One region of the Neobacillus sp. D3-1R genome, then DNA from elsewhere that is predicted to be linked to it. Evidence: riboswitches for the same ligand, from Rfam matches in the RefSeq annotation. Region 1 holds a riboswitch; each other region holds the start of a gene.
What was found. A riboswitch is a leader RNA that binds a small molecule or an ion and turns the genes downstream of it on or off. The one in region 1 is predicted to bind S-adenosylmethionine.
Positions count from the first base shown of each region.

Region 2: it holds a riboswitch for S-adenosylmethionine, as region 1 does, so the genes downstream of both, mtnW (2,3-diketo-5-methylthiopentyl-1-phosphate enolase) here and ACSBPO_RS12320 (LLM class flavin-dependent oxidoreductase) in region 1, are expected to answer to the same signal.
Region 3: it holds a riboswitch for S-adenosylmethionine, as region 1 does, so the genes downstream of both, ACSBPO_RS18840 (O-acetylhomoserine aminocarboxypropyltransferase/cysteine synthase family protein) here and ACSBPO_RS12320 (LLM class flavin-dependent oxidoreductase) in region 1, are expected to answer to the same signal.
Region 4: it holds a riboswitch for S-adenosylmethionine, as region 1 does, so the genes downstream of both, mtnK (S-methyl-5-thioribose kinase) here and ACSBPO_RS12320 (LLM class flavin-dependent oxidoreductase) in region 1, are expected to answer to the same signal.

Region 1 is NZ_CP197471.1:2,398,402-2,400,581, forward strand. Features, by position in the region: gene ACSBPO_RS12315 (ATP-grasp domain-containing protein) at 1-125, opposite strand, end outside; gene ACSBPO_RS12320 (LLM class flavin-dependent oxidoreductase) at 139-1,188, opposite strand; SAM riboswitch class I at 1,300-1,405, opposite strand; gene ACSBPO_RS12325 (hypothetical protein) at 1,695-1,823, opposite strand; tRNA gene ACSBPO_RS12330 (tRNA-OTHER) at 1,851-1,937, opposite strand; gene ACSBPO_RS12335 (L,D-transpeptidase family protein) at 1,988-2,180, opposite strand, start outside.
Region 2 is NZ_CP197471.1:1,319,417-1,321,596, reverse strand. Features, by position in the region: gene ACSBPO_RS06695 (2-hydroxy-3-keto-5-methylthiopentenyl-1-phosphate phosphatase) at 1-143, opposite strand, end outside; gene mtnW (2,3-diketo-5-methylthiopentyl-1-phosphate enolase) at 143-1,357, opposite strand; SAM riboswitch class I at 1,465-1,579, opposite strand; gene ACSBPO_RS06685 (pyridoxal phosphate-dependent aminotransferase) at 1,665-2,180, opposite strand, start outside.
Region 3 is NZ_CP197471.1:3,661,884-3,664,063, reverse strand. Features, by position in the region: gene ACSBPO_RS18850 (MFS transporter) at 1-114, shown strand, start outside; gene ACSBPO_RS18845 (hypothetical protein) at 251-616, shown strand; SAM riboswitch class I at 685-784, shown strand; gene ACSBPO_RS18840 (O-acetylhomoserine aminocarboxypropyltransferase/cysteine synthase family protein) at 870-2,180, shown strand, end outside.
Region 4 is NZ_CP197471.1:1,316,652-1,318,831, forward strand. Features, by position in the region: gene mtnK (S-methyl-5-thioribose kinase) at 1-890, opposite strand, end outside; SAM riboswitch class I at 971-1,119, opposite strand; gene ACSBPO_RS06680 (carbon-nitrogen family hydrolase) at 1,209-1,991, opposite strand; gene ACSBPO_RS06685 (pyridoxal phosphate-dependent aminotransferase) at 2,106-2,180, shown strand, end outside.

The sequences.
Region 1 (2,180 bases):
CTAGATAAATCCACAGTTCCCTCGTCTAAATGCCATTCCTCAAAAGGAATGCCTAGCTCTTCTAATCTTCTAGTTAAATGAACAGTCCATTCACTGTTTTCATGAATTACATATACTTTACTCATCTCTATTATCCTCCTAGTTTGTTACCAGACCACGTTTTTGTTCAACTAATGTCATTACTTGTTTGGCGAAACGCTCCATCTCCTCGAGCTGTGGTGAAAATTGAAGTAATAATAAGTCCAAACCAGCTTCTTCATACTGTAAAATGCGATCAGCAATTTGATCAGGGGTACCAACTAAGTTAGGCCGTAAACCTCTGTTAGAAACAGAATAATCTTGTAATTGGATTTTTTGTTCAAGCTGTGATTTAGTTGTAAAATCCTTAAAGCCCGCATAACCACTTGTTTCTTTTACAGTTGTAATTTTTTCAAGTTCAGCTAAAGCTTCTTCCTCTGTATCACGGCAAATGACATACGCCGCCATTCCAAACGAGGACAAAGGTACATTTCCAGTTTTTTCACGACGTAGCTTCATATCCTCTACTTTCGTTCTAATTTCCTCAACCGTCCCACCATGCATGACGTAAGCATCACATTTTTCAACAATTGTCTGCTTCCCTTTCTCACTCTCGCCTCCCGCATAAAGGATAGGATTAGGGCGTTGAACTGGTTTTGGGAAAAGCTTTGTATCTTTTAAATCATAAAATTTACCCTCATATGAGAATGTTTCCTCTTCCCACAAACCTTTTAATACATCAATAAATTCTTCAGTTCTAGCATAACGCTCATCATGTTCTGTAAATATTCCACCGTATTGACGCGCTTCTTCAGCCCACCATGCAGAAACCACATTAAGAGTAAAACGGCCATTACTAATTTGATCAATATTAGCAGCCATTTTTGCAGCAATGGCTGGATTATGAAAACCAGGACGAATGGCAGTCATAATTTCTATTTTCTCTGTAACAGCTGCAAGGGCTGCTGCTGTTGACCAGGCTTCAAGAGAGTCATGCTCCGGTCCTTTAATGTCATTTAAATACAACTCGGCAATGAGTGTTGTTGAGTACCCCCAATTTTCCGCTGATTGTATGACCTCTTTTGCATATTCAAATGTTGGCGGCATATTCTCATCCTCTACATTGCGTAACCAACCACCAAAAATGGGTAACCAAAATCCATATTTCATTGCACATTCTCCTCTACACTTTGCTCAATCTCTACTTTTCCACCCTACTTAGTAGGGTTTTCGCAAAAATAAAAAACTCTCTTCAAAGAAGAGAGTTCAATTTAAACTCTCTTCTCATCTTTCAAACAATACTTGTTTGATGGAATTGGCACAGTATTCAAAAGAACCTGTTGCCGAGGCTTCAAAGGGCCAGTCCCTCCACCTCTCTTGATAAGAAGAAATATTTTAATAATTTAATTTAATAAGCTGATAATAGTGTAAATTATTTCGATTGTCAACATATTTATTTTTTAGGCTCTGTTAAACAAGAATGTTGATTTCCGCTACAGGCACTCGCTTTCCGCGGGGCGTGCAGTGAGCCTCCTCGTCGCTATCGCTCCTGTGGTGTCTCACCTGTCCCGCTGCTCCCGCAGGAGTCTCGTACCTTCCGCTCCAATCAACTTTGTTATAAATCAACACTGCTCTTTAACAGAACCATTTTTTTAAAATTTAACACAAGCTATCTTCTACTTTTCATCATCCATTTTTATCATTTCTTCTTCTTCCTCAACGGTGATTCTGGTTATTTGATCTTGAAGAAGTGTAAATGCTTCGTCTAACTGCTCTCTATTAGGGAATGTAGGTTCTTTTTTCATAGGTATCACTCCAAAGACATGTAGAATAAGACTTGGTAGGAATCGAACCTACGAGATGCTCAGACAAAGAACGATTGAACTTTGCTGGCTGCTCTACCATTGAGCTACAAGTCTTATGATTATTTTCCCTAGAAATTTTAGATTTATGCCCTAAAATTATTAAATTAAGATTGAATAACTACTCTAGTACCATTTGGAGCAAGTCTTGCTACTTCCAATACATCCTTGTTATACATTCTAATACATCCGTGCGAGACAGCTTTTCCTATAGATGATGGATTATTTGTACCATGGATACCATAGCCCCTTCTTGAAAGGGATAGCCACATAACACCAAATGGGCCACCAGGCTGGGGC
Region 2 (2,180 bases), 1.1 Mb from region 1:
TTTTGAATGCTAACTTTTTGAGACAATATATCGTCTTTTATTGCTTCCCATCCAGGAGGAGCAAACTCTTTCATGATCGCAATAATATTGTCTTTTTCCGTGATTGTTCCATCAAAATCACAATAAATAACAGGTCTGCCCATTATGAATTCACCTCCACATATCCCCATAACTCAAGGGCTGTCTTTAATTCTGGGTATGTTTCGGCACCTTCTATCAGAGTTTGGCCCTTCAAATGTACATCAATCGCTTGTCGAAACGCTTTTCCACCACCTATTGCACCCAATGGGTGGCCGTGAACACCACCGCCTGCATTTATGATAGAATCTTGCCCGAAATCATTAATTAATAATGGAACCAATCCAGGATGAATTCCAGCGGATGGTACAGGAAATGCTTTCTTATAGTAGGTATCTTCTTTTATTAGCTCCTGTTTAATCGATATTGCCTTCTCTTTTTCTAATGCTACAGAACCATAAGGTGATGGGAATAAGGATAAATCTGCCCCAGCATATCTCAAGAGTTTACCAAGTAAGAGTGAGTGAGATAATCCATAGGAATTAGAAGAAGTAAGGGCACCACTTACTGCTGGATGCGCCATTATTGGCAATCCAATTTCATCATCTTCACGCAATTCTTGGAGAGTATCTAGCCCATAAGCAAAAACATTAAATAATAATAAATCAGCACCTAACTCTTTCGCTTTTCGAGCTTTTTCTTTTAAACGAGAGGTCCGTCCCGATAAATTAACCGCATACAAAGTCCGATGTCCAGATTGTTCATAAGTGTTTTGTAATACTCTTTTTCCTGATAAAATTCGTTCTTCAAATGGGGTTAATCCATTATCAAAAAGGATTTCATCATCCTTTACAATGTCAACCCCTCCTAAGGCTTGTGCTTCAAGTTGTCTAGATAAGAAATTAAGATCTCTCCCGATTACACCTTTAAAGATACTCATTAGTAACGGTCGATCGTAAACACCTAATTTCTCCCTTATTCCGTTTATCCCAAACCTTGGACCTGGAAAGATATCCTTTAATTGATCAGGAAACTCTAAATCTAGTAATTTGACCTTTCCGTCCAATGATAATTTCCCAAACACTGTGGTTAACATAGCCGGAATATCTGCTGAGAAGTTTACAGGAGGATAGGCAATCTTTATAATGGCTTCCCCTTCATGTTCAGGATCTTCTTCGATAGAAACTACTTTGCCTTTATGTTTTCTTAATTGATTTTGCTCAAGTTCAGGTAGATCAGTCCATGATCCAATTGTTAATCCGAGAGCTATATCCTCTGCTTTTTTAAGTGGGCTACCCTTGATATCTTTAATAAGATACGTAGCAATTAAATCATTCATCGTAAATCTTCCTTTCAAACTCATCTGCATGACTATTCTTTGTTTGCAATTTTCACAATAAAAAAACCTCTTCAAATAAGAAGAGGTTAGCATACATAACTAACGTCCTCTTATCTTTCAGCTTTTTCGCTGCAAGAATTAGCACCGTGCTTTATGAACGGATTCATAAAATCGGTTGCCGGGCTTCATAGGGCTAGTCCCTCCGCCTGCTCTTGATAAGAAAATCGTTTATTTATTTTATACGTTGTAAATGTTATTTTTCAAATTAATTTGGATTATGACAGGATTTAATAACATTGTCAATGGATTATTTGAAAATTTCTAAAGATTTAATTCTCTCTACTGCTTCTTGCATTCTTCCTTCAGAAGTTAAGAGTCCAACACGAACATAACCTTCTCCATAATGACCAAATCCTACTCCTGGTGCGACAGCAATATGTGCCTTTTCTAATAAAAAATCCGCAAATTCTTCAGAAGTATAGCCTTCCGGGACCTTTAACCAAGCAAAAAATGAACCTTTTGGTGCACGAACATCCCAACCAATTGACTTTAATCCCTCTATCAAGACGTTTCTTCTAGATTCATATAAGGCATTTAGCTCTTCCACACACTGTTGTGAAGCGTTTAAAGCTACTGCTGCAGCTTCCTGAATTCCTCCAAAAATGCTTACATAAAGGTGGTCCTGTAACAGTTCAATAGCAGAAATGACACTGCGATTTCCTACCGCAAATCCAACACGCCAGCCTGCCATGTTATAGGTTTTGGATAAAGTATAGATTTCGATTCCAATATCCTTAGCCCCTTCCGTTTGTAAAAAGCTGAT
Region 3 (2,180 bases), 1.3 Mb from region 1:
GGATATGCAACGGTGTTTTCCATTACAGCATCCTTGTATTTAGTTGGGTCCGTTTATTTTTACATTGTGTTCAAAAAATTAAAGGTGGAAAGATCTCTTAAAGAAGCTGTCTAATATTTGACATATTTCTCGGGAAATGTTTGACAATGCCGAATTAAATATCGGCATTGTTTTTTTTGTCGAGAGAAATAAGAAGGATTTTGTGTTAGGAGTAAGAATATGTTAGGGAGAAACTAGTGAGGTGTTGGCTTTGGAAATACTTTATTCATGGGGATCCTCTATAAAACAAAATTCGGCCGTCCAATTATTTATTGATTCACAAGAATTCATGATTACCTTTGAGATTGGTCATGAAGAAATGACTGTATTATTTCAAAATGGAATGATAGAAATAACCAAAATGGTGAAAGCACAAATACCTCAAATCTATATAAAAGGTAATTTAGAATCAATAGAAAAATTATTAAAAGGGCAGTGTTCATTAAGGGAACTCATTTCTCAACAATTCATTATTGTTGAAGCTACGTTTAGAAAAATCCTTTTCTTAGAAACATTATTTAAACTTGCGCATTCGGATTTTATTTCTGAAATTTCTAAAAATAACTTGACGGTATAAAAATTGGTGTGATAAGATTCAGTTAAATTTTATTTCATTAACATCAGTAATACATGAAAACTTAATATTTCTTATCAAGAGAGGTGGAGGGACTGGCCCTTTGAAACCCGGCAACCGGTAATAACACGGTGCTAAATCCAGCAGAGTTTTAACTCTGGAAGATAAGAAGAGATGACAGCTAACCTCTTCTTCGGAAGTGGTTTTTTTATTTTCTTCTAGACTAAAGACTAATAATTAGAAGGAGAGATTGAGAATGAGTGTAAATCAAAAAAATTATCGATTTGAGACATTAAGTGTTCACGGAGGTTTAACACCTGACCCCGTAACAGGGGCTAGAGCAGTTCCGATTTATCAAAATAATGCCTACCAATTTCAGAATACGGAGCATGCTGCCAATCTATTTGCATTAAAAGAGCCTGGTTACATATACACAAGAATACACAATCCAACGGTTACTGTATTTGAAGAAAGAGTTGCTTTGCTAGAAGGTGGTGTAGGGGCGCTAGCCGTTGCAAGCGGTATGGCTGCTATTACATTGGCGATTTTAAACATTGCTCAAGCTGGGGATGAAATCGTTTCGGCTTCGACGCTTTATGGTGGAACCTATAATTTATTTGCGACAACGTTGCCGAAGTATGGAATCACAGTTAGGTTTGTCGATCCCGAAAAGCCGGAGAATTTTGCAGCAGCTATCTCGGAAAAAACAAAAGCCGTTTTTGCTGAAACAATTGGCAATCCGAGTTTAAGAGTATTAGATATCGAAAAGGTATCTGAAATCGCTCATTCCCATGGGATTCCGTTAATCATTGATAATACCTTTGCAACTCCATACCTTTGCAGACCAATCGAATACGGAGCGGACATTGTGGTACATTCAGCCACAAAATGGTTATTAGGTAATGGAACTACACTTGGAGGAATTATTGTTGATGGTGGGAAGTTTGATTGGAATTCTAGCAAGTTCCCTGGATTTAATGAACCTGATCCAAGCTATCATAACTTAGTCTATAGTGAGGCGTTAGGATCCCAAGCTTATATTATTAAGGCAAGAGTTCAACTTCTCCGCGATCTTGGGCCATCACTAAGTCCGCAAAATGCCTTCCAATTCACACTAGGGTTAGAAACACTACATGTTAGAATGAAGGAGCACATTGCCAATACAAAAGTAATTGTACGTTACCTCGAGGAACACTCAGCAGTTGATTGGGTAGGGTATCCAGGTAATGAACCGCATCCTGATTATCACCTAGTCGAGAAATACTTACCAAAAGGTGCTGGGGCAGTGGTTGTTTTTGGCATAAAAGGTGGTAGAGAAGCAGGAGCAAAGTTAATTAATTCGGCTAAGCTCTGGGCACATGTTGCCAATGTAGGAGATGCCAAAAGCTTAATGATTCATCCTGCAAGCACGACGCATCAACAATTAGACAATGAAGGGTTAATAGCTTCAGGAGTTTCAGAAGATTTAATCAGACTATCTATTGGAATCGAAAATGTAGAAGATTTAATAGAAGACTTAGAACAAGCAATTGAAAATGCGACGGGTATACGTTCTATTTCATTACAG
Region 4 (2,180 bases), 1.1 Mb from region 1:
AATACAAACTCGTTCCAAAATGTTTCAACATGCGTAAGAATTTCAGATTTCTTTTCAACGTTAGCTAAAGCTTGGAAGAGTAGATTCGCAAAAACTTGCCCAATATCAAAACCAGCTGGTCCGTAAAAAGCAAACTCCGAATCTATAACTTTCGTTTCCGTTGAGCTCGCAAAAACGCTTCCAGTGTGAAGGTCTCCATGCAATAATACTTCTGCCTCCGTTAAGAAGCTCATTTTTAACAGTGCTACTTGGAAAATGAGTTCTTGATCATTTCTGATTTTGTCAACAGTAGCTTGTAATTCTGATTCATAGGAATTTGTAGGTGAATCAGTATAAGGATCTGTAAAAATTAGATCTTCCGTAATTTTGCAAAGTTCTGGGTTGATAAATTGCCCTAGGAGTTCTTTTTTCTTTGATTGATTCATTCCAAAATCCGAAGTATAAAAAAGTGTTTTTGCTAAATACTCACCTAAATGTTTGGAGAGTAATGGGTATTGATCTCCTCGAATAAAACCCTTTCTAGCAATAGTCAAATGAGATAGATCATCCATAACAGTAATAGCTAATTGATCATCCGTAAAATGTACAACTGGAACATAATCAGGTGCAAGTTTACCAAATATTTTTAAGGCATCTGCTTCAATTTTCGCTCTTTTAAGCGTTAACGGCCAACTTTCACCAACAACCTTTGCGTAAGGAAGGGCCTGCTTGATAATGATTCCCTGGCCACTAGTAGTATCTGTTATACGAAAAACAAGGTTTAAATTACCGTCTCCAATTTCTGAGCAAGTTAGAGTGGAATTCTCAGCGAAAATTCCTAATTTTATGGCTAAATCAATAGCAGAATGTTCAGTGAGTGGTTCATATTTTTTGTCTGTTAATAATGTCATTTTTCATTCCTCCTGGTGTGAAGGGCTAGAAAAAAAGCCCCTTTCTCATAAGAAAGAGGCTTGAAGAATAGTCTTCGCACCTCTTATCTTTCAGAAAGTCTAACTTTCTGTTGGAATTAGCACCGTGCCTTAAATAAAAGGCGCTTTCTTGCGCCACATTTCACAATGGAATTACGGTCGGTTGCTGGGCTTCATAGGGCCAAATCCCTCAGCCATCTCTTGATAAGAGAAAAATGTAAATATTCAATTGAAGTTGATACGATGAAAATAATAACAGGCTTTATTAAATATTGTCAATTCATTTTTTTTAGAAAATTTTTAATATAGGTCAGGCTTTCGATCTTGAAAGACTGGGATGGTATTACGCACCTTGACGACGTTCTCTAAGTCTATTTCTCCATGTAAAATCTCATCACTCTCGGAGGCTTCCGCGACAATTTCTCCCCAAGGATCAATGATTAAAGAATGTCCTGCAAAAATATTACTTGGGTTAGAGCCTGCACAATTACATGCAATGACATAGCATTGATTTTCTATTGCTCTTGCAGTTAATAGAGTTTTCCAATGATGAAGTCTTGGTAATGGCCATTCCGCTACAACAAAGATCGCTTGTGCACCTTTTAGAACATGCGCCCTGATCCATTCAGGAAAGCGAATATCATAACAAATTTGACCAGCAAAAATTTCGCCATCTAATGCAAATATACCTTCGTCTTTTCCTGACTTAAGAAATAAATGTTCACCCATTAATTGGAAGAGGTGAAGTTTACTATATTGATGCACCAGTTCCCCCTGGCGATTAATGATTAAAAGGGTGTTATAGATACCATCTTTTTCCTGATTCGCAATGGATCCTCCAACAAAATGTACATTGAACTTTTTAGCCTTTTCTCGCAGAAAATCAATCGTTTTCTTTGCATGTTGGTCTGCTGTAACTGGTAAGTTTTCTAAATCATAACCTGTTGTCCACAATTCAGGAAAGACAATGATATCCGGTGATTTTTGCATGGCTAATTCAATTTGGGCTTCTGCCTTTTGATAATTTAATTCTGGATTCCCAAATTCTATCGACATTTGGATTAGAGCAATTTTATATTTCATCATGACTCACCACAATCTTTTAAATTTTTCTTTACATTCTGTCATTAAAGTTATATCATTTGTGACTAGATTTTCAATAAAAATTTTCTAATAGATTTGTGTAGGTGAATGTAGATGAAGACTTTTCAACAATCTAATTTATTAAATAGTTTACCAAAGCAGTTTTTTGCTTCTCTTGTTAAGAAAGTA